One region of the Microlunatus sp. YIM B11417 genome, then DNA from elsewhere that is predicted to be linked to it. Evidence: riboswitches for the same ligand, from Rfam matches in the RefSeq annotation. Region 1 holds a riboswitch; the other holds the start of a gene.
The links. Region 1 has a riboswitch for FMN ahead of AC6CCG_RS01550 (riboflavin synthase). Riboswitches for the same ligand answer to the same signal wherever they lie in the genome.
Positions count from the first base shown of each region.

Region 2: linked by a shared signal. The riboswitch ahead of pnuC (nicotinamide riboside transporter PnuC) and the one ahead of AC6CCG_RS01550 (riboflavin synthase) in region 1 are both predicted to bind FMN.

Region 1 covers NZ_JCAMPJ010000001.1:305,892-320,916, forward strand. The annotation lists gene pstC (phosphate ABC transporter permease subunit PstC) at 1-303, opposite strand, end outside; gene AC6CCG_RS01490 (phosphate ABC transporter substrate-binding protein PstS) at 386-1,501, opposite strand; gene AC6CCG_RS01495 (NUDIX hydrolase) at 1,621-2,514, opposite strand; gene AC6CCG_RS01500 (RNA degradosome polyphosphate kinase) at 2,514-4,724, opposite strand; gene mshD (mycothiol synthase) at 4,823-5,719, opposite strand; gene AC6CCG_RS01510 (hypothetical protein) at 5,780-6,364, shown strand; gene AC6CCG_RS01515 (winged helix-turn-helix transcriptional regulator) at 6,366-7,103, opposite strand; gene AC6CCG_RS01520 (MoaD/ThiS family protein) at 7,250-7,519, shown strand; gene AC6CCG_RS01525 (sulfurtransferase) at 7,857-8,717, shown strand; gene AC6CCG_RS01530 (DUF1416 domain-containing protein) at 8,750-9,052, shown strand; gene AC6CCG_RS01535 (DUF3592 domain-containing protein) at 9,232-9,753, opposite strand; gene ribH (6,7-dimethyl-8-ribityllumazine synthase) at 9,928-10,386, opposite strand; gene ribA (GTP cyclohydrolase II) at 10,383-11,663, opposite strand; gene AC6CCG_RS01550 (riboflavin synthase) at 11,660-12,280, opposite strand; FMN riboswitch at 12,415-12,544, opposite strand; gene dtd (D-aminoacyl-tRNA deacylase) at 12,639-13,070, opposite strand; gene cutA (divalent-cation tolerance protein CutA) at 13,070-13,390, opposite strand; gene AC6CCG_RS01565 (DsrE family protein) at 13,448-13,810, shown strand; gene AC6CCG_RS01570 (ketopantoate reductase family protein) at 13,815-14,849, opposite strand; gene AC6CCG_RS01575 (hypothetical protein) at 14,923-15,025, shown strand, end outside.
Region 2 covers NZ_JCAMPJ010000008.1:26,768-41,792, forward strand. The annotation lists gene AC6CCG_RS27650 (hypothetical protein) at 1-71, shown strand, start outside; gene AC6CCG_RS27655 (PH domain-containing protein) at 73-552, opposite strand; gene hisG (ATP phosphoribosyltransferase) at 557-1,432, opposite strand; gene AC6CCG_RS27665 (phosphoribosyl-ATP diphosphatase) at 1,458-1,745, opposite strand; gene AC6CCG_RS27670 (outer membrane protein assembly factor BamB family protein) at 1,803-3,629, shown strand; gene AC6CCG_RS27675 (hypothetical protein) at 3,626-5,455, shown strand; gene AC6CCG_RS27680 (carbohydrate ABC transporter permease) at 5,421-6,257, opposite strand; gene AC6CCG_RS27685 (carbohydrate ABC transporter permease) at 6,257-7,162, opposite strand; gene ngcE (N-acetylglucosamine/diacetylchitobiose ABC transporter substrate-binding protein) at 7,173-8,582, opposite strand; gene pnuC (nicotinamide riboside transporter PnuC) at 8,807-9,499, opposite strand; FMN riboswitch at 9,581-9,704, opposite strand; gene mshC (cysteine--1-D-myo-inosityl 2-amino-2-deoxy-alpha-D-glucopyranoside ligase) at 10,285-11,523, opposite strand; gene efeU (iron uptake transporter permease EfeU) at 11,614-12,480, shown strand; gene efeO (iron uptake system protein EfeO) at 12,477-13,634, shown strand; gene efeB (iron uptake transporter deferrochelatase/peroxidase subunit) at 13,637-14,947, shown strand; gene AC6CCG_RS27720 (SCO1664 family protein) at 14,957-15,025, opposite strand, start outside.

The DNA.
Region 1 (15,025 bases):
GACCAGGGCCAGGATCGCGGCCCAGACCGTACCGAAGGCGAACGGTGCGACGTATTCGAGGAACGGCTGCTTGTACTGCAGTTTCTCGATCGGCGAGGTCAGCGCCGGGATGCCTTGCAGGATCAGGAATCCGGCCACCAGGGCCAGCACCACCAGGATGGCGATGCCGGACCCGGTGGACAGACCGGCGAAGATGCGATCGCCGATCCGCCGGACCTCCCGGGCCGTGCCCGGCCCGGGAGGTTGCGGCTGACCGTCGGATGCTGCGCCGGCCGTGCCGGGCGAACCAGTCGAAGAGGACAAGGGATCCCTCTGGGTCGACGAAGCGGAGATTTGGGTCATCGTAGTCCCCTCATCCTTGGTGGAGCGCCCGGCGCTCGACCGGTCAGGAGATGGCCGCGATGGACTCGGCGACCTTGGCGGAGAGCTCCGACGACAGCGGCGCGGCCCCGGCCTTCTCGTGCGCGGCGGACTGGCCCTCGGACGAGGCGAGGTAGCCGAGGTACGCCTTGACCAGGGCGGCCTTCTCGGCGTCCTGGTACTTCTCGCAGGCGATCGCGTACGAGACGAGCACGATCGGGTAGACGTCGCCGGTGGCCTTGCGGTCCAGCTTCACGGCGAGGTCGTGCTCGCTCCGGCCACCCTCGGTGTCCAGCGGCGAGGCGTCGACCACCGCGGCCGCCTTCTCCGGGCTGTACTCGACGTACTCCTCGCCGACCTTGATCTTGGCGACGCCGAGATCACCGGCGCGGGACGCGTCCGCGTACCCGATCGTGCCGGTGCCGTTGGTCACCGCGTCCACCATGCCGGAGGTCTGCGGAGCCGCCTCGCCGCCCTTGATCGGCCAGACGCCGTCCGGCTCGTGCGGCCAGTCCTGCGGGGCCAGCACGTTGAGGTACTCGGTGAAGTTCTCCGTGGTGCCCGAGTCGTCGGCGCGGTGCACGGCCGTGATGTTCAGGTCCGGCAGCTTCGCGTCCTTGTTCTGGTTCGCGATCTTGGGGTCGTTCCACTTGGTGATCTTGCCGGCGAAGATCTGCGCCAGCGTCGGCGCGTCGAGGTTCAGGTCCTCGACGCCGTCCAGCTTGAAGATCACCGCGATCGGCGAGATGTAGACCGGCAGGTCGATGGCGGCGGTGCCGGGCGCGCAGCGGGAGCTCCCCAGCGCGTCGCCGACCGCCTCCTCGGGCTTGAGCGCCCGGTCCGAACCGGCGAAGTCCGCCCCTCCACCGGCGAACGCCTCGCGACCGGCCCCCGAGCCGTCCGGCGAGTAGTTGATCGTGACGGACGGGTTCTGCTTCTGGAACTCGGCCGCCCAGGTCTCCTGGGCGCTCGCCATGGACGAGGCGCCGATGCCGGCCAGCTGGCCGGACAGGCTGCTGCCACCGGTCGACCCGGTGCCGCTGGTGCCGGGAGCCGGCGCCTCGTTGGCGGCGCAGGCCGATAGGCCGAGCGACAGCGCGGCGAGCACGGCGACGGAAGCGCCGAAGCGTGAGATCTTCACTAGGTTCCCCTCTGGGCGTGAAACGTGGTTGTCGGCCCTGACTTTCGCCACCGACAGTAGGAGCGAGTCGTGAAGCGACCGACCCACAAAGATGAACAAACGGTGAACGAAAGATGGCGTCACGGGTTGACCCGGTGCGTCTCCACCGCCGAGATGTACGACCTGTCCGACTCACCCTTCACACCCGCGCCGAGGTGCGCCACGATCAGCTCCGCCGTCCGCAGCGGCCGCTCCGGTACGTCGAGCGCCGCCAGCACGTGCGGCAGCACCGGGCGATGCCCGCAGAGGGCCGCCGGCATCCGCCGTTCGACCACTCGGCCGGCCAGTTCGGTGATCACGGCCGCGACGCCGTCCGGGTCGTCGCTGCCGCGCTCCTCGGTCAGCTCGGGGACCTGGACGATCTCGAGGTGCCGCTCCGCGGCGTACGGCTGCAGGGTGCTGACGCAGCGGATCGCGGGGGAGCTGATCAGCCGCTCGACCCCGTACGCGCCGAGCAGCGGGATCAGCAACTGGGCCTGCCGCCGGCCCAGGGCGACGATCGGCCGGGCCAGGTCCGACTTCGACCAGGTGGAGCGGTCCATCGCCTTCGCGTGCCGGACGATGATCAACGGCACCGTGTCCGGCACCTCGGCCAGCTGGCCGACCAGGAACCGGTCGTGCGGATAGGAGAGCCGCAGCGCCGCATCGGCGACCGGCCACCAGCCCAGCTCGTCCACCTCGTCGCCGGGCTGGAAGGGTTCCTCGGCGATCACCTCGGCGCGCCAGTAGTCGACCCGCTTGTCCCGGCCGTCGACCTGATAGCGGGCGGAGTCGAGGGGAGCGCCGAGCCGGATGGTCAGGCCGGTCTCCTCCGTCACTTCGCGGACCGCGCAGGCCGGTTGTGACTCGGCCGGCCGGGGCTTGCCCTTGGGCAGCGACCAGTCGGCGTAGCGGGGCCGGTGCACCACCGCGACCTCGAGGTCGGGCCCGGAGCCGCGGGTGATCACGGCGCCCGCCGCGGTGATGCCGCTCACTACGACCCTGGCCGACCGGACCGTTCCGGCGGCGAGTTCGGCCGCCGGCGCGTCTTGGCGTTGATCAGGTACTCCTGCAGATCGAGCAGCGGGCTGCCGTCGGCGTCGGTGGTCCGCGGCGTCCAGCGGCCCTCGGAGTCGAGCAGCCAGCAGACCGTACCCTCGTCGAAGGCGAGATCGAACAGGCTGCCGATCTCCTCCAGGTGCGCCGGGTTGGTGATCGACACCAGCACCTCGACGCGCCGGTCCAGGTTGCGGTGCATCAGGTCCGCCGACCCGATCCCGACCGAGGGGGTGCCGCCGCCGGCGAACCAGAAGATCCGGCTGTGCTCGAGGAACCGGCCGAGGATGCTGCGGACCCGGATGTTCTCGCTGAGGCCGGGCACGCCGGGCCGGATGGTGCAGATCCCGCGGACCCACAGGTCCACCGGGACGCCGGCCTGGGAGGCCCGGTAGAGCCCGTCGGTGATGGCCTCGTCGACCAGCGAGTTCACCTTGATCCGGATCCCGGCGGGGCGGCCCGCCTGGTGGTGCTCGATCTCGGCGGCGATCCGGTCCAACAGTCCGGTACGGATGCCGTCGGGCGCCACCAGCAGCCGCCGGTACTGCGTCTCCTGACTCATCCCGGACAGGTGGTTGAACAGCCGGCCGATGTCGTCGGTGACGATCGGGTTGGCGGTGAGCAGGCCGAGGTCCTCGTACTGCCGAGCGGTCTTCGGGTTGTAGTTGCCGGTCCCGATGTGGGCGTAGCGGCGCAACCCGTCCGGCTCGTCGCGGACCACCATGGACAGCTTGCAGTGGGTCTTCAGGCCGACCATCCCGTACACGACGTGGCAGCCGTGCTGCTCCAGCCGGCGGGCCCAGGCGATGTTGGCCTGCTCGTCGAACCGGGCCTTGATCTCGATCACCGCGAGCACCTGCTTGCCGGCCTCGGCGGCCTCGATCAGGGCATCGATGATCGGCGAGTCGCCGGAGGTCCGGTAGAGGGTCTGCTTGATCGCCAGCACGTGCGGGTCGTCGGCGGCCTGCTCGATGAACCGCTGCACGCTGGTCGCGAACGAGTCGTACGGATGGTGCAGCAGCACGTCGCGCTGCTTCAGCGCCGCGAACATGTCGGCCGGTTTGGCCGTCTCCACCTCGGCCAGGTGCGGGTGGGTGGCCGGCAGGAACGCCTTGAACTTCAGCTCGGCCCGGTCCACGCCGGTCAGCGAGAACAGCCCGCCGAGGTCCAGCGGCGCCGGCAGCAGGAAGACCTCCTTCTCGCTGATGTCGAGCTCGGAGACCAGCAGTTCCAGCATCTTCGGGTCGATGTCGTCCTCGACCTCGAGCCGGACCGGCGGCCGGCCGATCTTGCGCCGCAGCAGCTCCTTCTCCAACGCCACCAGCAGGTTCTCGGCGTCGTCCTCCTCGACCTCCACGTCCTCGTTCCGGGTCACCCGGAAGGTGTGGTGGCCGATCACCTGCATGCCGCTGAACAGTTGGTCCAGGTGGTGCGCGATGACGTCCTCGAGCGCGACGTAGCGGCCCTCCGAGAGCGACAGGAAGCGGGGCAGTACGGTCGGCACCTTGACCCGGGCGAACTGTCGGTTGCCGGTGGTCGGGTTGCGGACCAGGACGGCGAGGTTGATCGACAGTCCCGAGATGTACGGGAACGGGTGCGACGGGTCCACCGCGAGCGGGGTGAGTACGGGGAAGATCCGCTCCGCGAACAGCTCGTCCATCCGGCTCTGCTCAGCCGGCTCCAGCTCGTCCCAGCGCAGGATCTCGATGCCGTACTTGGCCAGCTCGGGCCGGATCTCGCTGGTGAAGATCCGGGTCTGCTCGGCGTACAGCTCCCGGGTCCGGTCCAGGATCTTGGTGAGCACCTCGCGCGGCATCATGCCGCTGATCGTCGGCACGGCCACGCCGGCGGCGATCCGGCGCTTCAGGCCGGCCACCCGCACCATGTAGAACTCGTCCAGGTTGGACGCGAAGATCGCCAGGAACTTGGCCCGCTCCAGCAGCGGGATCCGGTCCGCGTCGCGGGCCAGATCGAGCACCCGGTTGTTGAACGCGAGCCAGGACAGCTCCCGGTCCAGGAACCGGTCGGCGGGCAGCTCGGGGCCGGACGGCACCAGATCGGGGACGTCCGCCGTGGGGCGGTCGTCGTCATAGGCCTCGGCCAGCCCGGTGTCGAAACTCAATCCGGCGTCGAAGTCGCCCGTGCTCATGGCCTCGGCACCCTCCTGGGTCTCCTGCTCCGTCTGGCGGCTGCGATAACGGCGGAATCGCTCGACGATTCCTCCCGGCCCCCCGAAATGCATCGTAATCACCTACCGTGAATCGCAGTGGTTGAGTACATGACATCCCGGGAGACGATCTCGAAGCCGTACCGCTGGTAGAGCGCTATCGCGCCGGTGTTGTCACCTTCGGTGTACAGGATCACCTCGGTGTCGCCGCGCGACGCCAGATGGTTCAGTCCGCGGGACAGCAGGGCGGAGCCGATGCCGCCGCCGGACCGGTCCGGGTCGACACCGATCACGTACACCTCGCCGAGGGTGCCGGGGTGCTGCTTGGTCCAGTGGAAGCCGATCATGGTCGGTCCGGCGTAGGCGACCAGGAAGCCGTCCGGGTCGAACCAGTCCTGACCGATCCGTTGGTCCAGGTCGGCCCGGGTGATCGCGCCCTGCTCCGGATGGTGCGCGAAGGCGCGCCCGTTCACGGTCAGCCAGGGCTCCTCGTCGGCGCCGACCCGGAACGGCCGGATCTCAACCCCGGCAGGGATCGGCGGCGCTTCCGGGAGGTCGGCGAGTGACCTCTTCATGATCAACAACTCGCGGGTCCGGGTCAGGCCGTGCCGGGCCGCGAGCGCCCGCGCGGAGACGGTGTCCCGGGTTGCCCAGAACGCGACCGTGGTCTCGGCGGTCTCCAGCAGGGCCGTGAGCAGGCCGCTGCCGATGCCCTGCCGCCGGTGGTCCGGGTGGACGACGAGGCTGCCGGTCCCGTCGAGCAGTTGGCCGTACCCGATCAGCCGGTCGTCCTCGACCGCGAGCGCGTGCGTCAGTCCGTGCCCCGAGCCGGTCGAAGGGCCGGCGTCGAGGGCCAGCAGCCCGGCCTCGTTGACCGCCCCGAAGCCGTCCCGCTCCTCGGCCTCGGCGACCAAGCGGTGGACGGCGGGCACCTCCGTCGCGGAGATCGAAGCGGTACGGACGATGCGGGCGGCCATGGGGGCAACGGTATCGGCAGGTGCGGAGGCCGCGGCCGCCCTGGCACTAGGCTGGCGACCATGCTGGACGAGGAATACCGGCCCGACCAGATCGCCGAGTACGGACGCGCGGTGCAGGACGCCGCGGTGGAGCGGATGCGACCCCATCTGCTGCTGACCCGGGTCGGCGTCGCGGTGGCCGCGGTCGCCGTGCTGCTGGACGTGGCCGCCTTGATCACGTTCCCGGTCTTCGCCGGCGTCGGTACGGGCCCGGCGGCGGCGGTCGTCGCCCTGGTCGCCGGGATCCTGCTGCTCGTCGTCGCCGGCTGGCAGCTGGTCTGCTGGCAGCTCGCCTTCGCCGAGTGGCGCGGCGGCCCGGACCGGAACCTGAACCGGCTCGCCCTGATCTCGTACGTGGCGCACTGGGTCTCGTACGCGCTCGCCGTGGTGGCCCTGCTGGCGGCCATGGCGGCCAGTCAGGAGTCGGGCTGGTCCTCGACCTCGGCGGTGCTGACCACGCTCGGTCTGGTCGGTGCGATCGCCGGTCAGGTGCTCGCGGGAGTGCAGTACCTGCGGACCGCCGGCCCGCCCGGGACCATTCCGGCCCACATGCGGCGGCTGATCGACCGGGAGCGGCAGCGCGCCGACCGCGGCCGCCGGGCCTGAGTCAGCTCGACGAGCCTTCCGCGTCGGCCAGGGTGTCGGCGTTGGTGTCCTCGTCCTGGTAGTCCGCCTTGCGGTCCGGCTGGGCCACGAAGCGGTAGCCGACGTTGCGGACGGTGCCGATCACGGACTCGTACTCGGGGCCGAGCTTGGCCCGTAGCCGCCGGACGTGGACGTCGACCGTCCGGGTGCCGCCGTAGTAGTCGTAGCCCCAGACGTCACTGAGCAACTGCTGCCGGCTGAACACCCGGCCGGGATGCTGGGCCAGATACTTCAGCAGTTCGAACTCGGTGTAGGTCAGGTCCAGCTGCTCGCCGTCGAGCTTCGCCGAGTAGGCGGCCTCGTCGATGACGATGTGGCCGGTGTCGATCAGCGGCTCGGTCGCCGACGCGGCGGTCGGGGCGAGCGCCAGCCGGAGCCGTACGTCCACCTCGGCCGGACCGGCCGTGTTGAGCAGCAGGTCGTCGAAACCCCAGTCCGCCGAGAGGGCGGTCAGCCCGCCCTCGCTGGCGATCACCAGCAGCGGGCAGTCCTTGCCGGTGGTGCCGATCAGCCGGCACAACGACCGGGCGCCGACCAGGTCGCGGCGGGCGTCCAGCAGGATCACCTCCGCCGCCGGGGCGTCCAGCAACGCCGTCGCCTCGGCCGGTGCGATCTTCACCTGATGCGGCAGCAACTCCAACGCTGGAAGGATTTCCGCAGACGCGCTCGTGTCGTTGGTCAACAACAAGAGGGTGGCCATGTCGGTCTCCTTCTGTGTCCCCGATGGACATATTCTGACCGGTCGGTGAAGCCGATCCCAAATCACCCCTCTCCGCGGGTGAACGGTTTCTCGCTCTGACCTGGGGTTCTGCGTGCTCCGGTGGACCGATCCGGGACACTGCTGTCATGGAGATTCCCGCAGCGCCGGCCGTGCGGATCCGCTACTGGGCCGGAGCCAAGGCTGCCGCGGGCACGGCGGTCGAGGAGGTCACGGCGACCACGGCGCGGGCGGCGCTCGCCGAGGTCAGCCGACGGCGCGGCGACCCGTCCTTCGACCGGGTGATCGGCGCCTGCTCCATCCTGATCGACGGCCGCGCCGCGCACGACGCCGACCTGGACCGGACCGTGGTGGGCGTCGTCGAGCTGGAACTGTTGCCGCCCTTCGCGGGTGGCTGACCCGATCCGCTATCCGGACATCTGTGTGCTTCCGAGGACACGCGAGATGGATGTCTCGAATCTCGGTCAGGAAGGTCACCATGCGAGACGACTCGGAGCCGGGCCGGAATGCGCCCGTACAGTGACCAGCATGTCCACGAACCGCCTTGGGTCCCTGCTGACCCGCCGGCTCGCGGTCGATCTCTGCCGCATGCGGTCGTCGTTCTGTCCGGGGTCGTGCCCCGCCGACGGCCGCTGACGCGTTTTCTCACTTCGCCAGTCACGGCCCGGCCCCGGGCACAGCCACCCGGGCCGGGGTGTCCCCATGCCATCCATCCGAACTCAGGAGAAGCCACCTATGAGCAACACGCAGACCGCCGTCGACGCTCTCGTCGACGCCGACTGGGTCGCCGCGCACGCCGATGACCCGAAGGTCGTCCTGGTCGAGGTCGACGAGGACACCAGCGCGTACGACGGCGGCCACATCGCCGGCGCGATCAAGCTGGACTGGAAGACCGACCTGCAGGACCCGGTCCGCCGCGACTTCGTCAACAAGGCCCAGTTCGAGAAGCTGCTGTCCGAGCGGGGCATCGGCAACGACGACACCGTGGTGCTGTACGGCGGCAACAACAACTGGTTCGCCGCGTACGCGTACTGGTACTTCAAGCTGTACGGTCACGCCGACGTCCGGCTGCTGGACGGCGGTCGCAAGAAGTGGGAGCTGGACGCCCGCGAGCTGACCACCGAGGCGCCGAGCCGGGAGGCCACCAGCTACACCGCGCAGGAGCCGAACCTGGAGATCCGGGCCTTCCGCGACGAGGTCGTCAACGCGATCGGGCAGAAGAGCCTGATCGACGTCCGCAGCCCCGACGAGTACGCCGGCCGGCTGCTCGCCCCGGCCCACCTGCCGCAGGAGCAGGCGCAGCGCGGCGGCCACGTCCCGACCGCGGCCAACGTGCCGTGGAGCAAGGCGGCCAACGACGACGGCACCTTCAAGAAGCCGGAGGAGCTGACCGAGCTCTACAGCGAGGCCGGCCTCGATCTGGACAAGGACATCATCGCCTACTGCCGGATCGGCGAGCGGAGCGCGCACACCTGGTTCGTGCTGCACGAACTGCTCGGCAAGCCGAACGTGAAGAACTACGACGGGTCCTGGACCGAGTACGGTTCGCTGGTCGGCGTGCCGGTGGCCGTGGGCGACGAGCCCGGCCAGGCCTGAGCCTCGCCAACGACGACGAAAGGAAGTTGATCATGTGCGGAGCGACTGAAGGCGGGCTGGCCCTGGCCGGCGTCGACGTCACGAAGGAGGCCGTGATCCAGGGCCGCGTCCTGCGCGGCGGCACCCCGGTCCCGAACGCCTACGTCCGGCTGCTCGACTCGGGCGGCGAGTTCACCGCCGAGGTGCCCACCTCGGCGACCGGCCACTTCCGGTTCTTCGCCGGCGACGGCAACTGGACCCTGCGCACCCTGGCCCCCGGGGCCAAGGCCGACCGCGCCGTCGTCGCCGCCCGCGGCAGCGTCGCCGAGATCGACGTGGACCTGGACGCCGCCTGACCAACCTCCCGCTGACCGGTCAGAAAAGCAGGCGTTCTGGCGGCGTGTCGCTGCGCAAGTGACCGGTGGGTGAGGGTTCGGAACGCGTTTGCGGCCCTGCCGGGATTCTCCGGCAGGGTCGCTTCACGTCCTGGCTCGTGTGACCCCGGTAGCCGCGAGCGTTGACCTTCCTGGTGCCGTCAAGGCTTCAAGCCCCAGGTCGGGACCTCGGTGTCCTCGTCGGTCTCGCGGGTTCGCGGCGTCCTGAACTGGCTGATCGGTAGGCCGATGCCGAACGCGAGGAAGGCGAGGCCGATCCCGCCGACGATCGTCGGTGCCATCCAGAGATCGACGAACCCGTCGATGGTCGCGTCACGGGGATCGCTCGGCCGGTAGCGCACAGGGACGGAATCGCCGACGCCGTAACGCGCCGGATACGAGCCCGAGGCGGAGGTGAACCGGATCTCCTCGCCCGAGGGTCCGGTGAACCGGACGACCGGGTGGTAGAGCGTCGAGCAGGTGGTCCCTCGGCCTGAGGTACGCGAGCAGCCCTCTTCGGCGTTGTTGGCGATCACGGTGCCTGTGGTTGCGGTGGTCGCGCTGACGTACTCGACCGAGAACATTCCGATGACCGCGGCGACGATCAGTGCGACCAGCCCGATCGTCCCGAACACCAGGCCCAGTCCGACCAAAGTCCCGCTGGAACCGCTGTCCGCCGACATAGCCCTGGAGGCTAGCGTCTTCGGCGGTCATCGACGTGTCCGCCGCCGCTCGAAGTCGACCGCACGTCTTCGCTGCTCGGGCCGCACGGCCGTCCCACCTCCGATCGACCGGTCACTTCCGCAGCGACACGCCGACAAAAACGCTGCTTTGGTGACCGGTCGGCGGAAGGGTTTCTAGGCGAGGGCTCGGACGGTGGCCAGGGCGGCTTCGGCGGCTTCGCGGCCCTTGTCCTCCTTCGAGTCCGGTAGGCCGGCTCGGTCCAGGGCCTGCTGCTCGTTGTCGCAGGTCAGGACGCCGAAGCCGACCGGGATGCCGGTGCGGATGCTGACCTCGGTGAGGCCGACGGTGGCGGCCTGGCAGACGTACTCGAAATGGGGCGTGCCGCCGCGGATCACGACGCCGAGGGCGACGACGGCGTCGGCACCCGAGGCCGCGGCCCGGGCGGCGGCCACCGGCAGTTCGAAGGAACCCGGGACCCGGATCAGCTCCGCCGCGGCGCCGGCCCGGTCCAGGGCCTGGAGGGCGCCGCCGATCAGGCCCTCCATCACCGTGGTGTGCCAGCTGGCCGCGACGACGACGACCCGGAGGCCCGCCCCGTCGGTGTCCAGGGCGGGTGCTCCCTCGCCGCTCATCGGCGCGCTCCGTTCTCGGTCAGTTCCGAACCGTTGTTGATCATGATCGTGTCGTCCTCCAGGACGGCGCCGAACCGGTGGCCGAGCCGGTCCCGCTTGGTGATCAGGTAGTCGCGGTTGTGCGGGTCCAGCCCGACCTGCAGCGGTACGGCCTCGGCCACCGTGACGCCCGCCGCCGCGAGCGCGGTGATCTTGTCCGGGTTGTTGGTCAGCAGGCGGACCTCCGCGACGCCGAGCGTCCGCAGGATCCGGCCGGCCGCACCGAAGTCCCGGGCGTCGGCGGGCAGGCCGAGCTCCAGGTTGGCGTCCACGGTGTCCCGCCCGTCGTCCTGCAACCGGTAGGCGTTGATCTTGTCGAGCAGGCCGATGCCGCGACCCTCGTGCCCGCGCAGGTAGACGATCAGCCCGCCCTCGGTGGCGGTGGCCCGGAGCGCCGCGCGCAGCTGCGGGCCGCAGTCGCAGCGCAGCGAGCCGAAGGCGTCGCCGGTCAAGCATTCGGAGTGCACCCGGACCAGCGGGGTGCCGGTCACCGGGGTGGCCGAGGTCAGCACGAGATGATCATCACCGGTCGCCGGATCGCGGTACGCCTGCACGGCGAAGTCGCCGAACTCGGTGGGCAGCGTGGCCCGTTCGCTCGTCCCCAGCACCGACTCCAGGTCGGCCGACCGATGATCATGCTCCCGGCGCCAGGCGATCAGGTCGCTGATCGTGATCAAGGGCAGGTCGAACCGGTCGGCCAGCAGTTCGCCGTCGGCCAGCCGGCTCATCGAGCCGTCCTCGTTGGCCAGCTCGGCGATCCCGGCGACCGTACCCGTGCCGGCCAGCCGGACCAGGTCGGTCGCGGCCTCGGTGTGCCCGGCCCGGGCCAGCACGCCGCCCGGCACGGAACGCAGCGGGAGCACGTGTCCGGGACGGATCAGTGACTGGGGGACCGACTCCGGATCGGCCAGCACCCGCAGGGTACGGGTCCGGTCGGCGGCCGAGATCCCGGTGCTGATCCCGGTCGCGGCGTCGACGGTCACGGTGTACGCGGTGCGCCGCGGATCCTCCGAATGCGGCACCATCAGCGGCAGCCGCAAGGCGTCCGCGCGGACCGACGGCATCGGCGCGCAGACGAAGCCGGAGGAGTGCCGGATCGTCCAGTTCAGCCAGTGCGGCGTCACCCGGTCCGCGGCGACGATCACGTCGACCTCGTTCTCCCGGTCGGGATTGTCGGCGACCAGCACCGGCAGCCCGTCGCGCAACCCGGCCAGCGCCTCCTCGACAGAGTTGATCATGATCCGACCCGCTCGGTCTGGTGCAGCAGCCGCTCGACGTACTTCGCGATCACGTCGACCTCGAGGTTGACCGGCACCTCGGGCTCCAGCTTGCCCAGCGTCGTCAATTCCAGGGTGGTCGGGATCAGCGAGACGCCGAACCAGTCGTCGCCGACCTCGGTGACGGTGAGCGACACCCCGTCGACGGCGATGGATCCCTTCTCCGCAACGTACTTCGCGAGCTCGGCGGGGACGGCGATCACCACGTCGTCCCAGCGCGGCCCCGGCGTGCGCGACCTGATCGTGCCGACGCCGTCGACGTGACCCTGCACGATGTGGCCGTCCAGCCGGCCGCCGGCCACGACCGCGCGTTCGAGGTTGAGTCCCTGCTCCGGGCGGACCCCGCCGAGGCTGCTGCGCCGCAAGGTCTCCGGCATGACGTCGACGGTGAAGCCGCGGTTGGCCTCGTCGTCCAGGTGCAATTCGATCACGGTCAGGCAGACGCCGTTGACGGCGACGGAGTCGCCCAGGCGAAGACCGCCGAGGACCTGGTCGGCTCTGATCCGCAACTGGGCCGCACCGTCCAGTTCGACCAACGCGACGGCGGCGCCCTGCTCCTCGATGATTCCGGTGAACATTCATCCCCTCCGGTTCCACGGCAGTCCGGGTCCGGGGGATGGTCGAGACGCCGGCGTCCATGATCACGCCGACGCAGGACAGGGCCGCCGCATCCCGAGCATGATCAACTCATGCCGGCGGGTATGCCACGGCCCGCGTGCTGCCTCCCATCCGGACTTTCACCGTCGGTTCTGGAGTTTCACCAGATCAACCGTTCCAGCGAACTGGAGCGGGTCGCGGACTGTCACCGCCGGCTCGGAATTACACCGACCCCGGAGCACGTCGTGCCTTGCTTGTACGCCAAGTCTGACACGGTTCTGCGCGATTCCGTACGGCGTCCGGTCTGTGAGCACCTCGATGTGACGAAGCGAACAGCGCCTAGCGAGCGGTGTCGACGATGATCGTGACCGGCCCGTCGTTCACCGATGAGACGGCCATCGCGGCGCCGAACCGGCCGGTCGCCACCTCGGCGCCGAGCCCGCGCAACGCGGCCACGAACGCCTCCACCAGCGGCTCACTGACCTCGCGCGGCGCGGCGGCGCTCCAGGACGGCCGCCGCCCCTTCCGTACGTCGGCGTACAGGGTGAACTGGCTGACCACCAGGATCGGCGCGCCCTCCTGGGCGGCGGACCGTTCGTCGTGCAGGATGCGCAGATTCCAGAGCTTGTCGGCCAGCCCCGCGGCCACCGCCGCCGTGTCGTCGTGGGTCACCCCGACCAAGATCAACAACCCGGGCCGGTCGATCGCACCGACCACCTCGCCGGCCACCTCGACCGCTGCCGAGGTCACCCGCTGCACCACGGCCCGCATCAGGACCGGGTCTCTTCGACGATCCAGTCCAGGTAGGCCGGCAGCCCGGCCGAGATCGGCAGGAACACCAACTCCGGCACGTCATAGGAGTGCTGCTGGTCGATCCAGTCGATCAGCGCTTCCTGCCGGTCGGCGGCGGTCTTGATCCACAACTGCCACTCGCGTTCCGAATGCACGTCGCCCTGCCAGCGGTAGACGCTGCGCACTGGCCCGGCGACCTGGACGCAGGCGGCCAGCCGCGCGGCGACCAGACCCTCGGCGATCCGGCCGGCCTCCTCCTCGCTGTCCGTCGTGGTGACGGCCACCAGCTGATCGGTCATCGCCCCATGATGCCCGACCGCTACTGTGCAGGGGAGCGAGCGAAGGGAGGGCCGGACATGTCACGTCCACTGGTCGTCAAGATCACCTGCGGTGCCGAGGCGCCCGAGCGGGCCAACCAGGCTTGGACGGTCGCGGCGATGGGCTTGGCGGCCGGCGCGGAGGTGACGGTCTGGTTGACCGGCGAGGCGACCTGGTTCGCCGTGCCGGACCGGCAGCCCGATCTCGGGCTGCCGCACGCGGCGGACGTCGCGGACCTGGTCGAGACGGTACGGTCCGGCGGCACGGTGATCGTCTGCAGCCAGTGCGCGGCCCGCCGCGAGCTGACCGAAGATCAACTTCTGCCGGGGGTACGGATCGCGGGCGCGGCCGTGTTCGTCGAGTCGGTGCTGGCCGACGGCGTCCAGGCTCTCGTCTACTGACGGATCAGGGGGTCTCGGCGAGGCCGAGATCGCGGCCGAGCTGTTCGGCGGTGACGTCACCCGGGCGCTGACCGGACCGGGCGGCGGCCCGGGCCAGCCCGGCGACCCGGGTGTTGATCGGCGCCGGAACCCCGTACTCGTTGGCGATCCGGACGATCTCGCCATTCAGGTAGTCGGTCTCGACCGAGCCGGAACCGCGGGCCAGCGACTGCCAGGTCGACCCGCCCAACTGCTCCGGCTGCCCGGGCACCGGGCGTACCGTGAAACTCCTGGCCCGGGTCGCGGCCTCCTCCTCGTCGGAGGTGACGGCGATGCCGGCTGCGGCGAGGACGGCCCGGGCTTCGGCGACGGCGGCCGCGACCAGCGCCCGATGATCACCGGTGCCGCCGTCCAGGGCCTGGAAGATGTTGCCGAGGTTGCTGATCAACTTCCGGTACTTCCAGGGCATCACGTCGTCCGGCAGCGGCACCACCAGCGGCGCGCTCTCCCAGTCCTGCTTCACCTCGGCGAGCAGGACATGATCATCCGGGCCGGCGGCACGGGCCGGCACCCGGCCGACGTGCAGCATCCCCGTGTACGGCGTTGCACGCAGGATCACCTCGCCCGGCACCAGATGCACGGCGGGCAGCCAGACGCAGACCCCGTAGACCCGGCGGAAGTAGCGCAGCGCGATGCGCTCGCTGGCCACCCCGTTCAGCGCGGTGAGCAGCGGCAGCACCTCGCCCGCGGTGCCGAGCACCCGGCCGTCCGTGTGCACCGGCTGGTCGACCCACTCGGTCAGTGCCGCCTGCGCCTGGTGGGTCTTCGTGGAGAGCACCAGCACGTCGTCGGGCGTCAGCTCCAGTTCGCCCGGCGCGCCGACGGCGGTCACCGGCACCGTCACGTCGGCGTCCGGATCGCGCAGCCGGAGGCCGGATTCGCGGAGCGCGGCGAGATGATCACCGCGGGCCACCAGCACGGTCGGGAGTCCTGCCTGGGTCAGCCGTCCGCCGATCGCCCCGCCGATCGCTCCGGCCCCGATGGTGATGTAGCGACGCACGATCGGAATTCTATTTCACCAGGCCGGAGGCGGGTTCCCGGGTGAACCGTGATGCCGCCACTAGACTGCCGCCATGACGATCACCGCCGTCTTCGTGACGTTGTTGATCGGGGGATTCGCTGCCATCGGCCTTGCCGCGCTGGCGTACTTGACGTTGATCTTGATCAACAGTGCGC
Region 2 (15,025 bases), on a different contig from region 1:
CGAAGCAGGATCCGGTCGACGACGACCTGGCCGAGATCGAGGCGCTGCTCAAGAAGCGCGGCATCGAGTGATTCAGGCAACCGCGGCGCGGTAGCGGCGCAGGGCGTCCACCGCCTGCCGGGCCCGGTCCCCGTCGTGGCCCTGGATCCCCATCAGGGACAACCGTTCGGCGTCCAGGTCGGCCTCGAACGGGGTCCCGTCGGCCGGCACCAGCAGCGCGAAGGCCCACGGGTCGCCGTCCCGCAGGATGATCTTGTGCACCCGGTCCCAGTCGACCCGGTGCCGGCGTACCCCGTTGCGGACCGTGATCCCGGCCGGGTCGGCGGTCACCGAACTCGCGGTCGCGATGATGATCACCGCGATCATGGCCACCAGGATCGCGATCAACGTACCCAGCTGGAACGGCGTCACCAGGGCGCGAATCGTGGCCGGGAAGGCGAACCAGCCCACCACGGCGAAGATCACGAAGCCCACTGCCAGGGCCCGGCCGACGATGCGCAGCCAGAACGGGCGGAGCACCAGCCGGTCCGCACCGGGTTCGGTCGAGGGCATCGGACTACAGCCGGCAGGCGGCGATGTCGGTGACCAGGATCGCCCTGGCGCCGACCTCCCACAGCTCGTCCATCACCCGCTGCGCGTCCCGGCGCGGCACCATCGAACGGACGGCGTACCAGTTCTCCCGGGCCAGCGACGACACGGTCGGCGACTCCAGGCCGGGCGTGATCACCATGGCCTTGTCCAGGCCGTCGCCGGACACGTCGTAGTCCATCATCACGTAGTTGCGCGCGACCAGCACGCCGTTCAGCCGGCGCTGCAGTTGATCAAGGCCGAGCGGCGCCGGTCGTGCGGCGCTGGTGATCAGGACCGCTTCGGAGGTGAGGATCGGGTCGCCGAAGAGTTCCAGGCCGGCCTGCCGCAGCGTGGTCCCGGTCTCCACCACGTCGGCGATCGCGTCGGCGATCCCGAGCCGGATCGACGACTCCACCGCGCCGTCCAGTTCGATCAGCCGGGCGGTCACGTTGCGCTCGGCCAGATAGCCGGACACCAGATTCGGGTACGAGGTCGCCAGCCGCAGCCCGTCCAGCCCGGACACGTCGAGGCCGCTGCCCGCCGGCGCGGCGAACCGGAACCGGCTAGCGCCGAAGCCCAGCTGCATCACCTCGGTGGCGGCGGCACCCGACTCGACCACGATGTCGCGGCCGGTGATGCCGAGGTCGAGCACGCCCTCGCCGACGTAGACCGCCACGTCGCGCGGCCGCAGGTAGAAGAACTCGACGCCGTTGGCCTCGTCGTACAGCACGAGGTCCTTGCTGTTCGGCTGGCGCTGCGCGTAGCCCGCCTCCCGCAACATCTCGGCGGCCGGCCCGGACAGTCCGCCCTTGTTCGGTACGGCGATCCGGAGGGTCCCGTTCCGGGACTGGGTGTCGGTCACGGCGCTCATCGTAGTCGGCGGGTTCTCAGAGCTTGGCGTACACGTCGTCGAGGTCAAGGTCCAGCGCGAGCATCAGCACCTGCAGGTGGTAGAGCAGCTGGCTGATCTCCTCCGCGGCGGCCTCCCGCGACTCGTGCTCGGCCGCCATCCAGACCTCGGCCGCCTCCTCGATGATCTTCTTCCCGATCTCGTGGACGCCGGCCTCGAGCCGGGCCACGGTGCCGGAATTCGGGTCCCCACTGGCCGCCTTCGCGCTGAGTTCGGCGAACAGCGACTCGAACGTCTTCGGCGTACGGGCTTCGGGCGCGGTCACGCGGGTCAGCGTATCGGGAGGCCCACGGACCGCTCGGCGCAGTGCCATAATCCGGCCATGGCCCGACCCGTCCCACCGGCCGAGCCCTGGACCTGGCAGCTGCCGGGCGGCCCGGCCGGTCCGGGCCGAGGAGCCGCGGGCCCACCCCTCCCGACTCGGCGTCCCGGCGCGGCCGGCACCGTCGTCCGGGTCGTCGTGCCGCTGCTGCTGCTCGGCATCGTGTGGGCGCTGGCGTACCCGTTGACCAGACTGCCCGCAGCCGAACCGGGACTCGGCCGCTATCTGCCGGTCGGCGACCCGGTGACGACCCTGGTCGACGGCACCGACGGCCGGCCGTGGCAGGCGAACCAGGGGCTCCGTGAGCCGGGTGCCGGCCTGGCCGAGCTGGCCGCGCCGATCCGCCGGCTGATCGGCGAGCCCGGTGACGAACCCTGGCTGATGGTGGACGCGATCCGGCCCGACCAGCAGGGGCGGTTGCTCCGGCTCGCGTACCAGGTCGGCGACGTGATCACGCTGCGCGCCTACCAGGACTCGGCCGGTTGGGCCGTGTTCAGCCCGGGACTGCCGCTGCTGGCGGCCGACGCGGCGGCGGGCGGTTCGACCCGGTGGACCGGCACCGCGGCGATCAAGACGGTCGCGGAGGCGGATTCCGGCGACGATCCGGTGCCCGCGGCGGCCGAGGCGGTGATCACCACGCGCCCGCACCCGAGCCTGCCGTTCTGCCTGGCCAGCACGGTCGAACTGATCGTGGGCGGGGTGACCTCGCAGCTCGGGGCGACCTGGTGCGCCGGCGAGGCGGCCGGCTGGGCGGGGGCGCAGGCACCGGCGTACGTGCTCGAGCCGGCCGCCGGTCCCGTACCCGCTCCGGAGCCGCCGGCCGATCCGGCACCCGCCCTGCCCCGGCTCGACGCCGGGCAGGTCCGGCAGGTCCGGTTCCTGACCAGGCTCGCCGGGCGGTGGCAGGAGCAACCGACGATCCGGCCGTCCCGGCTGGCCGTGGCCGGCGCCACGCTGGTGATCGCGGACGTCGACGGCGGCGTCACCGGCTGGCAGCGGCTGCCGGAGGAACAACAGCAGGAGGCCTACTACGGGCAGCTGTGGCGGGTCCGGCCCGGCGGTTCGGTGCGCGGGCTGGCGACGATCGGCGGTCTCACGGTGGTCGGGACGACCGCTCGCACGATCACCGGGTACAGCAGCGACGGCTGGCAGCGCTGGCGGCAGACGATCGACGACGCCGTGGTCGACGTGGCCCGGCTCGGCACCGACGCCCTGGTCACCGACGCGTCCGGCCGACTGCGGCTGCTGGACGGCTCGACCGGGGCCGTCCGCTGGGAGGCTGACGGCGGCGACGTGCCCTGGGCACCCGTCGTCGACGACCGCTCGATCGCCTTCCTGGACGGCGACACGGTGCGCGTCCTCGACGCCGCGAGCGGCCGGGACCGCTGGAGCGCGGCGGCCGACCAGCGCACCACCGAGGTCGCCCTCGCCGGCGACCTGGTGGTGATCAAGGTCGGCAACTGGCTGGTGGCCCGCGGCGCCGCCGACGGCCGGCACCGCTGGACCCGGGCGGTGCCGGCCGGTGCGTTGCTGAGCGGCAGCGCCGACCAGGTGATGATCTTCGGCGACGAGAGCACCAGCGCGCTCGACCTCGCCGGCCGGGAGCGGTGGTCCGCCCCGGCCGCCGGCGGGGCGCGCGGGGTCGCCGACGGGATCGCGTTGATCATGCCGGACCGGGTCGAGGTCCGGCGGGCCGACGGCTCGGCCACGGCGCTCCCGTTCCCGGCCGGCTTCGGCGAGCCCGACCCGGCGCCGGTCGCCACCCCGAGCGGGCTGCTGGGACTGCAACGCGACCCGAAGGCGTCGGTCTGGTGGGAGTACCGGTGATCCCCCAGTACGCGCCGCCGCAGGGCTACCGCCGTCCGTCACCCCTCGCGGTCACCGGCCGGTTGATCAAGGAACTGTTCCTGCGGGTGCTGGTCGACCCGGTCCTGTCCGGTCGGTTGCGCGGCGACGGCTGGCCGCGCGGCGTGCGCCCGCTGGTCGGGATCGGGCTGGCCGTCTATCTGATCACGGTCGGTCTGGCTCTGGTCGCCGGCCCGTTGCGACGCGCGTTGCCGCCCGGCGACGCGGCGTTCGGTATCCCGCCCGGGCTGTTCGGGATCATGATCATGATCACGCTGGCCCTGCTGCCGTTGCTCTGTGCCGCCTCGCTGCACGCGCCGTGGTACCTGCGGCTGGTCGGCCTGCTGGCCCCGGTCGTGCTGGCCCTCGGCTTCGCCCGGATGGCCGAGCGGCCGGACCAGTTGCTCTGGCCCGGGCTCGCTCTGGCGGCCGTGATCATCTTCAGTTGCTGGCGCTGGTTCGGCCGCTGGGCCTGGTGGGAGTACGTCGTGCTGCTGGCCCTGGTCGGCGCCGGGACGATCTCGTCGCTCTGGCTGCTGGTCCGCCCCGCGCTGGCCCGGGGCACGGTGGATGTCAGCTTCGAGTCGGTGATGGTGCTGATGGCGGTCGGCGTGTTCGCACTGCCGTTCACGGTCGTGTCCGGCGCCGCGCTGGCCGAGGTCGCGCTGTCCAGTGCCAGCTGGCTCGTCGAGCTGATCAGTCGCCGGATCTCGCCGCGGGCGCTGATGGTGCTGGTCGCCCTGCTGGTGCCGGCCGCGCTGATCCTGGTCGCGGTCCGCTGGTCGACGTCGATCGTGCCGCCGCTGCCGAAGCTGATCGGGCTCAGCTTCGGCGGCGCCGTGGTCGGTCTGACCTGGTTCGGCTGGCTGCTCGTGGACCTGCTGATCGACCGGCGTGAACGGGCCGCCGGACGGGCCGTGGCCGGCGACACCCGGCTGGCCCAGCTGCCCGCCCCGTTCCGGACGCTGACCCTGGTGCTGGGTTCCGCCGTCGTCGCCCCGTTCATGATCAACTGGGTCTGGGCGCGCGCCGAGTACGGTCTCGCTCCCCTGCTCCGCGAGGCCGGGATCGCCTACCTGCCGGGCAATCTGACCGACCGGCTCGGCCTGCCGAACGTGACGCTGCCGGCCGGCTTCGCCCTCGCCGCCGCCGCCGGCCTGGTGCTCGCCGCCGTCGCCGTGCACCGCCGGCAACGGGGCCTGGCCGAACTCGCCGTGGTCGCCGCGCTGCTCTGCCTGGTCCGGCTGCTGACCACCGTCGAACTGCCGTTCCTCACCGTCACGCTGGACGACCTCGCCGCCGTCGTGATCGTGGTGACGGTGATCATCACGGCCGTCTGGGCGCTCCGGCGCCGGCTCAGCCCGGTCCGGGCGGAGGCGGTCGCCCTGGCCCTGGTGCTCGGCCTGGCGATCACCGTACGGGAGCTCATCGCCGACCCGCTGGGCTGGCTGCTCGGCGGCACCGGCGGAGCGTTGATGATCATCGGCCTGGTCTGGGGCCTGCTCACCGGAGCGGCGGAGGCCAACGAGGACTCCACGCGATTCCCGCGGCCGGCCCGGGCCCTGGCGCTGATCGGCTACTTCGCCACGGCGATGGCGATCACCGCGTTCGATCAGCTCGCGGTCACCTTCGCCGTCGACCTGAACCGGTTCGCCCTGGTCGGCTCCGACCTGCTCGGCACCGCCCTGCTGCTGACCGGGCTGTGGGCGGTGATCGCCGCGGCCCGACGGCGCGAGGAGATCCTCGAGCCGGCGGTTCCGCCGGTTCCGCCGGTCAGCGCAGCGCCCCCACCGTCATACCCGCGGTGATCTTGCGCTGGAAGATCAGGTAGACGAGCAGTACCGGGACGGTGGCGATGGTGAGGCCGGCGAACAGGCCGGAGAAGTCGCTGGCGTAGCCCTGGTTGACGGCGAGGTTGGCCAGGCCCTGGCCGATCACGTACTTCGACGGGTCGGTGACCAGCACGATCGGCAGCACGTACTGATTCCACATGCCCAGGAAGTCGAAGATGCCGATGCTGATCAGACCGGGCCGGGCCAACGGCAGCATTACGGTCCAGAACACCCGCCAGTGGCCGCAGCCGTCCAGCAGCGCCGCCTCGGCCAGCTCCATCGGCAGTGATCGGAAGAACGCGGTCAGGAAGAACACCGAGAACGACAGCGACTGGGTCGCGTAGACGATGATCAAGCCGGCGAATGTGTTCAGCAGGCCGAGATTCTTGACCACGAAGAACAACGGGACGAGGGCCAGGAAGCCCGGGAACGCCATCCCGCCGACGAACAGGTAATAGAGGAAGGTCCGGCCGGCGAAGCGGAACTGCGCCAGGACGTAGGCCACGACCGAGGACAGTGCCAGGGTCAGGATCAGGCCGAGGGTCACGACGATGATCGTGTTGAGGAAGTACGCGCCGATGTTGGACTGGTTCCAGGCGCGGACGAAGTTGTCCCAGCGCCAGGCCGCCGGCAGCGACCACGGGCTCTCGAAGATCTCCGGGTCGGACTTGAACGAGCTGACGAAGGACCACAGCATCGGGACGCAGACGATCACCGCCCAACAGAGCAGGATCAACTGCGCCGGGGCACCGAGCAGGGTCCGGCCGAGCCGCCGCATCAGACCTCCCGTCGGGTGAGCCGCAGCGTCACCGTGGTCAGCACCAGCGTGATCACCAGCAGGGTGACGCCGATCGCGGAGGCGTACCCGAAGTTGCTGGACTTGAATGCCGTGTCGTACATGTAGAGCGCCATCACGGTGCTGGAGTTGTCGGGCCCGCCGTTGGTCAGGATCTGGACCACCGCGAAGCCGTCCAGCGCGCCGATGATCAGGAAGATGATCGCGGTCTGCACCGGTGACCAGACCAGCGGCAGCACGATCCGCCAGAACGTCGCCCAGCGGTTGGCGCCGTCGATCAGCGCCGCCTCGATGATCTCGGTCGGGATCGAGGCCATCGCCGCCGTGAACAGGACGACGTAGAAGCCGGCCGAGACCCACACCATGACGGCGATCACGCTGGCCAGCGAGGTGCGTGGATCACCCAGCCAGACCTGCCGCAAGCCGTCCAGCCCGACCGCGGTGAGGAAGCCGTTGAGCAGGCCGTTGCGCGGTTCGAAGATCGCCTGCCACATCACCGCGATCACCGCGATCGACAGCACGCTCGGGAAGAAGTAGACGATCCGGTAGAACCCGGCGCCGCGGACCCCGGTCACCGCCCGGTTGCCGGACCGACCCGAGCCGCCGAACGTGATCATGGTGGCCAGGAACAGCCCGAGCAGGATGATCAACACCGGGCAGACCACGAGCATGATCACGTTGTGGCCGAGCGCCCGGAGGAAGTCCGGATCACGGAGCACCCGGACGAAGTTGTCCAGGCCGACGAAGTTCCAGGACGCCGAGTAGCCGCCCCAGTCCGTCATCGCGATCCAGACGGCCTGCCCGTACGGCGACACGACGAAGATCACGTACAGCGCGACCGGGACGACCAGCGCGGACAGGATGAAGCGCCACTTGTGGTGATGCATCGAGGCTCGGTCAGCGCGCTTCGCGGTGGTACTTGGTCACCGAGGAGTCGGCGGCGATCGTGTCGGCCTTCTTCTGGATCCTGGCCGCCCAGCCCTTCGCGTCGACAGCGCCGGTCAGCAGCGCACCGGTGGCGTTGTCGACCTCCTTCTGCAGCGCCTGGTACCAGGTGCCGAACATCCAGTAGCTCCCGACGTCGTCCCCGGCGGCTTCGATCATGGAACTCATCGACGTCATGGCGAACGAGATGTCGGCGCCCTCGGCGGCACCCTTGACGATGCCGAGCGAGCGGGTGACCTCGATCCGGCGGCGACTCGCCTCGACCGACAGCATCGCCCGCAGCAGTTCCATGCCGGCGCCGGGATTGGGCGCGTCGGCGGCCACCAGCAGGTCCCCGCCCGGCCCGCCGTTGCAGGCGACGAACGGCAGCGCGTCCCCGGCGCCGAGGCCGGGGGCCGGCTTGGCGGTCATCTCGAGATCCTTCGGCGCGATGGCGCCGAGCTCGTTCTCCAGCCAGGCGCCGCACGGGATGAAGACCGCCTTGCCCTGGGCCCAGTACGTCTGCGCCTGGGTGTGGGTCAGCCCGGCCGTGCCGTCCAGGATGTAGCCGCGGGCCTGCAGCTCGCCGTACCGGGCGGCCGACTCGACCAGCGCTTCCTGCTGCCAGGCGCCGGGTTCGAGATTGTCGACGGCGAGGCCGATCTCCCGGCCGCCGGCCTTCTCGGCCGTGCCCATGATCGGACCCCACATGTAGCCCGGGTACTTGCCCTGGTACGTCCAGGGCGCGAGCCCGGCCTGCTTGATCTCCGCGCACAGGGCGAGCATGGCGTCGAACGTCTCCGGGTATTCCCAGCCGTGCTGGGTCATCAGCTTGCCGGAGTACCAGACCGCGTTCAGGCCGTAGCCCGACGGCACCGAGTAGCGCTTGCCGTCGTAGACGCCGACCTCGGCCACACCCGGCAGCAGGGTCTCCGCCACGGTCTTGCCCTCGGTGTCGTACGCGGGAGCCTCGAGGACCGGACCGAGGTCGACCAACCGGCCCTGCTTGACCAGACCGGCCGTGTCCAGCCCGACGTTGCCGATCAGGTCCGGTGGCGTACCGTCGACGAACCGCGGCTGCAGCTCCTTGGGCAGGTCCTGGCTGCTCCTGTAGGTGACCTTCGAGTCCGGGAACCGGGCGTTGTAGAGACGGGTCGGCACGTCGAACCAGTCGTGGCCGTAGCCGCCCTCGAAGTTGAAGAACTCGACCGGCTGGTCGACGGTGACGCCGAACGGGTTGTCCGCGCTGGTCGGCCGCGGCGTGGTCGGGCCGCCGCTGCCGGGCCCGCCTCCCATGGCGCAGCCGCCGAGCGCGAGCGTGCCCAGGGCCGCCGTGCCGAGCATGGAGCGTCGCGACAGGCGACGCGGGACCGATCCGGACATGTCCGCTCCTCGACCGATCAGGCTGATGTTGATCATCAGTCGGTGCGCCGAACGGTATCTCCGCCGGACCCGCCGCGGAGCGGGCCGGAACCAGTGCCGCTAGACCTGCGGGCGCGAGTCGATGATCATGGTCCGATCGAGTGGACGAGCCGGAACCTCTTGTCCGGCGCACGTTTCCGCCGCGGCAGCGCGTGGCGCCGCTCGGGCGAGAAGCGCGAAGTGGTCTAGCGCTGTTGGGTCACCGGCTCCGGCTGGGACGCCGGCTCCGGGTTGCGCTCCAGCCGCCACCAGGCCACGAAGCCGGCCAGGCAGAAGCCGCCGTAGATCAGGTACATGATCGCGGACGGGTAGTAGCCGGCCGACAGCAGCAGCGGCACACCGACCGCGTCCACCGCGATCCAGATCAGCCAGAACTCGACCCAGCCGCGGGCCATCCCATAGGTGGCGAGAATCGAGCCGGTGAGGATCCAGGCATCGGCCGCCGGACCCCAGGAGCCGAGGGCGGACAGGGCGAAGTAGAAGGCGACCCACAAGATCACCGCGGCGATCGCCAGCTGCAGCCGGCCCCGCCAGCCGGCCCAGCGCGGCTGCACGCCGGCCTTCTCGTCGGCGTGCGCCTTGCGATAGCCGTACCAGCGGACCCAGCCGTAGACGCTCACCGCGAAGAAGAAGATCTGCCGACCGGCCTGGCCCCACAGGTCGAGGTCCTGGGGCGTGTGGAAGACGCCGCCGAGGAAGACCGTGAAGAGCAGGATGTTGCCGATGATCCCGATCGGCCAGGCGGCCACGCGGCGTTGCATGCCGAGGATCGCGCTGGCCAGCCCGAACCCGTTGCCGATGATCTCCCGCCACAGGATGCCGGGGCCGATGTCGAGCTTGGCGTTCAGGAAGCCAAGCAGCAGTTCCGAGAAACCCACTGACCTCTCCACTCTCCGGGCACGTGCAGGCCGGGGTGGACGGGGTCCATGGTCGCGCCGGGTCGGCGCGTGCCACGACCCCCGCGGTTCCTCCCATCCGGACTTTCACCGTCGGTCGTGGAGTTTCACCACATCAACCGGCCCTGAGGCCGGGTCGCGGACTGTCACCGCCGGTTCGGACTTGCACCGACCCCGGAACACGCGCGAGCTGTTCGACTCGTCAACCGGCATCCTCCCACCCTTATTCCCCACCCCCAACATTCCCGGTCTTGGCGGACGCGTGCCAGGAGTGACGTATCGCCGGGCCTGGACGAGACCGGGACCCGACCGGGCGAAGCAGGCGGAGCCGACCGGGCCGGGCGAAGCGGCGAAGGTGACCGAACCCGGCCGGACCGGGCGAAGCCGACCGGACCCGGCCGGACCGGGCCGGGATGGGAGCGGGATGGGCGAGATGGTCGAAGTCGGACCGGCGGATCCGGACGGGACGAGTCGAGGCCGAACCGACCGGGCCGCACCGGGCCGCACCGGGCGAAGAGGGCGGAACCGACCGAGCCGGACGAAATGGCGGGGCGGGCGCCTTCACACATTGGGGAACCTTCGGCCGCGAACTCCCGGCGCAAAGTTCCACGTTCCCGTGCTCCTCGTTCTCACGCGCCGAGGTCATGGCCGCGCTCCGCTCGGCGCGCTCACTCCGACCGGGGCCGCCCCGCGACCGACCTCCCGATCGACACGTCACTTCTGCAGCGACACGCCGCCAGAACGCCTGCTTTGGTGACCGGTCGGCGTTAGAGGGAGATGCCGAGGAGGGCGTCGGTGGCGGAGGCGATCAGGGACGGGGCTTCGGCGTCGTCGCCGTCGATGGTGAGGGAGGCGCCGGCCCAGGCGTCGATGGCGGCCAGGGCGGCCGGAGCGTCGAGGTCGTGGCGGAGGGCCTCGCGGACCTTGGCCAGGGTCTCGGTGGCGCCGACCCCGGCGTCGCGGCGGACCGCCTCGCGCCACTGGCCCAGTCGCTCGGTGGCCTCGGTGAGCAGGTCCGGGGTCCAGGACCAGTCGGCTCGGTAGTGCTGGGAGAGCAGGGCCAGCCGGATCGCCATCGGGTCGGCGCCGGCGGCGCGCAGCCGGGAGACCAGTTCGAGGTTGCCCTTCGACTTGGACATCTTCTCGCCGTTCAGGCCGACCATCCCGCTGTGCACGTACGCCTTCGCGAACTCACGCCCGGTCGCCACCCGGCCCTCGGCCGCACACATCTCGTGGTGCGGGAAGATCAGGTCCCGGCCGCCGCCCTGCACGTCGAACTCCGGGCCCAGGTAGCGCAGCGCGATCGCGGTGCACTCGATGTGCCAGCCGGGCCGGCCGGCGCCGAGCACGGTCTCCCAGCTCGGCTCGCCGTCGCGGGCCAGCCGCCAGACCAGGCAGTCGAGCGGATCCTTCTTGCCGGCCCGGTCCGGGTCGCCGCCGTTCTCGCCGAAGATCGTCACCGCCTCGGCGCCGAGCTTGGACAGGCTGCCGAAGCGGCCGTCGGCGGCCCGGGCGAAGTAGAGGTCCGGATACTCGGGATCGGCGACCGGGTAGATCGCGCCGTCGATCTCGCGCAGCTTCTCGATCAGGGCGACGACCTCGTCGATCGACTCGACGGCGCCGACCAGGTGGTCCGGCGGCAGTACGTTGAGCGCGGCCAGATCGGTCCGGAACAGCTCGATCTGCTCCTCGGCCAAGGCGGCCCAGTCGACCCCGGTCTGCTCGGCCCGCTCGAGCAGCGGGTCGTCGACGTCGGTGACGTTCTGGACGTAGGCGACCTCGAGCCCGGCGTCACGCCAGGACCGGTTCAGCAGGTCGAACGCCACGTAGGTGTTCGCGTGCCCGAGGTGCGTCGCGTCGTACGGCGTGATGCCGCAGACGTACATCCGGGCCGTCCCGGAGGTCGGGCCGACGGGGACGACGGCCCCGCTGGAGGTGTCGTACACCGAGACCGTTCCGTCCGATCCCGGCAGGCGGGAGATCCCCGGAGCGCGCCATGCCTGCATGAGCCAACCCTAATCAGCCGGGCCGCTTGCCACGAGACCAGCCCAGAGTTAGCTTAGGCACGCCTCACTCTGAGGCAGTCGGAGGGCATCATGGTGGCGAACTTCCTGATCGGCCTGCGCGAAGGCCTCGAGGCGGCGCTGGTGGTCAGCATCCTGGTCGCCTACCTGGTCAAGAGCGACCGGCGGCACCTGCTGCCGCGGATCTGGGCCGGGGTTGGGCTGGCGATCGCGCTGTCGCTGCTGTTCGGGGCGGTGCTGACGTTCGGACCGAAGGGTCTGACCTTCGAGGCGCAGGAACTGATCGGCGGCTCCCTGTCGATCATCGCGGTCGGCTTCGTCACCTGGATGATCTTCTGGATGGTACGGGCCGCGAAGGGCCTGGCCGGAGAGCTGCGGACCAAGATCGACGCAGCGGCCGACGCCGGCCGCTGGTCCTTGATCATCGTCGCCCTGCTGGCCGTCGGCCGGGAGGGCCTGGAGACCGCCCTGTTCCTCTGGGCGGCGACCCAGACCGCGCTCCGCTCCGGCGGCAGCACCGCGGTCCCGCTGGTCGGCGCTCTGCTCGGCATCCTGGTCGCCGCGGCCTTGGGCTATCTGATCTACCGTGGCGCGATCAAGATCAATCTGACCCGGTTCTTCACCTGGACCGGAGCGTTCCTGATCATCGTCGCGGCCGGCGTGCTGTCGTACGGCGTGCACGACCTGCAGGAGGCGAGATTCCTGCCCGGGTTGCATGATCTGGCGTTCGACGTGTCCGCGGCGATCCCGCCGACCTCCTGGTACGGCACGCTGCTCAAGGGCGTGTTCAACTTCTCCCCCGCCACCACCCGGCTGGAGCTGATCGCCTGGCTCTGCTATGCCGTCCCCACCATGATCATCTTCCTGACCATGATCAACCGTCGCAACCGCCCGATGCCGGCGGTGACCGCGGCGCCCCGTACCGAAGGAGCAGCATGAAGCGCCTCCCCACCCTGATCCTCGCCGCACTGGCCCTCACGCTGGCCGGCTGCACCGACAACGCGGCACCGGTCGGCCCGGCCGGCAACCCGCAGGCGCTGACGGTCAAGGCCAGCGACACCGCGTGCGCGGTCTCGGCCGCGGAGGCCCCCTCGGGCAACCTCACCTTCAGCGTGACCAACGAGGGCAGCCAGGTGACCGAGTTCTATCTGCTCGGTGCCGACGGGCTGCGGATCATCGGCGAGGTGGAGAACATCGGTCCGGGTCTGTCCCGCGATCTGGTGCTCACCGCGCCGCCCGGCGGCTATTTCACCGCCTGCAAGCCGGGCATGGTCGGCGACGGTATCCGGGCCGCCTTCACCGTGACCGACTCCGGTGCCGACCTGGCCCCGGCCGGCGACGACGCCGCGCTGGTCGAGCAGGCGAACAAGCTCTACGGCTCCTACGTCAAGGACCAGACCGAGCAGTTGCTCGCCGCGACCGAGAAGTTCGCCGACCTCTACACGGGCGGGAAGGACGACGAGGCGCGGGCCCTCTACCCGAAGGCCCGCGAGCACTGGGAGCGGATCGAGACCGTCGCCGAGTCGTTCGGTGATCTTGATCCGAAGATGGACCTGCGCGAGGCCGACCTGGCCGAGGGTCAGGAGTGGACCGGCTGGCACCGGATCGAGAAGGACCTCTGGCCGGCCCGGGCCGAGGGCTACACCGAACTGGACGACGCCGGCCGGAAGAAGTACGCCGACGACCTGGTCGCCAACACGCGGGAGCTCTACGACCGGACCCGTGACCTGACCTTCACCGCCGACCAGATCGGCAACGGGGCGAAGGGCCTGCTGGACGAGGTGGCGACCGGCAAGGTGACCGGCGAGGAGGAGTACTGGTCGCGCACCGACCTGTGGGACTTCCAGGCCAACGTGGACGGCGCCCGGGTCGGCTACGAGGGGCTGAAACCCCTGCTGCAGAAGCGGGACCCGGATCTCGACGGCAAGATCGGCCAGCGCTTCGAAGAGCTCCAGCAGCTGCTCGACCGGCACCGGAAGGGCGACGGCTTCGCTCTCTACGACGAGCTGACCAAGGACCAGGTCAAGCAGCTGTCGGACGCGGTGAACGCGCTCTCGGAGCCGCTCTCGTCGATGACCGCGGCGGTCGTCTGATCATGGCCGAACCGGAGCGCGAACCGGCCGCCGTCGGGTTGTCCCGGCGGCGGTTGTTCGGCACCGCCGGGGCCGGTGCGGCCCTGCTCGGTGCCGGCGTCGCCGCCGGGGTGATCGGCGACCGGGCCCTTCATGATCACGGAACCGGACCGGGGGCGGTGCCGGCGGCGGACCGCCGCTACCCCTTCCACGACCAGCATCAGGCGGGGATCGCGACCCCGGTCCAGGATCGGCTGCACTTCGCCGCGTTCGACGTCACGTCCGGCGACCGGGACGAGCTGGTCGACCTGCTCCGGCGCTGGACCGCGGCCGCCGCGCGGCTCACCCAGGGCCTCGGCGCCGGCGAGCTCGGCCCCACCTCGGGTCCGTACGACGCACCGCCGGACGACACCGGCGAGGCGATCGGGTTGCCGCCGGCCGGGCTCACCCTGACCTTCGGATTCGGGCCGTCCCTGTTCCGCGATGATCATGGCCGGGACCGGTTCGGGCTGGCCGGCCGGCAGCCCGCAGCGCTGCGCCGGCTGCCGCACTTCCCCGCCGACAAGCTCGACCCGGCCCGCAGCGACGGCGACCTCTGCGTCCAGGCTTGTGCCGACGACCCGCAGGTTGCGGTGCACGCGATCCGCAACCTGGCCCGGATCGCGTTCGGGACCGCCGCGGTGCGCTGGTCGGAGCTCGGCTTCGGCCGTACCTCGTCGACGTCGACCGGGCAGCAGACGCCGCGCAACCTGTTCGGCTTCAAGGACGGCACCGCGAACCTGAAGGCCGAGGAGCCCGGGCTGCTCGATGATCATGTCTGGGTGCCGGCCGGGGCCGACCCGCGGGCGGAATGGCTGGCCGGCGGCACGTACCTGGTCGCCCGCCGGATCAGCATGGCGATCGAGCCCTGGGACCGGACCTCGCTGCGCGAGCAGGAGGCGCTGATCGGCCGGACCAAGGCGACCGGCGCCCCGCTGTCCGGCGGTTCGGAGTTCACCCAGCCGGACTTCCGGCTGGCCGGACGCGGCGGCGAGCCGTTGATCGCCGCCGACGCTCACGTACGGCTGGCCCACCCCGACGCCAACGACGGGGTACGGATGCTGCGCCGAGGCTTCAACTTCGTCGACGGCACGACCGGGCTCGGCCGACTGGACGCCGGACTGTTCTTCATCGCCTTCGTCCGCGACCCGCGAACCCACTACATCCCCATGCAGACCAGGCTTTCCGCGACCGACGGGCTGATGGAATACCTGCAGCACACCGGTTCGGGCCTCTGGGCGGTGCCGCCCGGCGTCGCCGAGGGCTCCTACGTCGGCGAGGCCCTCTTCTCCTGACCGGGATGATCAGAAGGGCGGCCAGGGTACGGTGCGATGATCATCGGCGCGCGGCCGCGGGAAGCGGCGGCTGCCGAG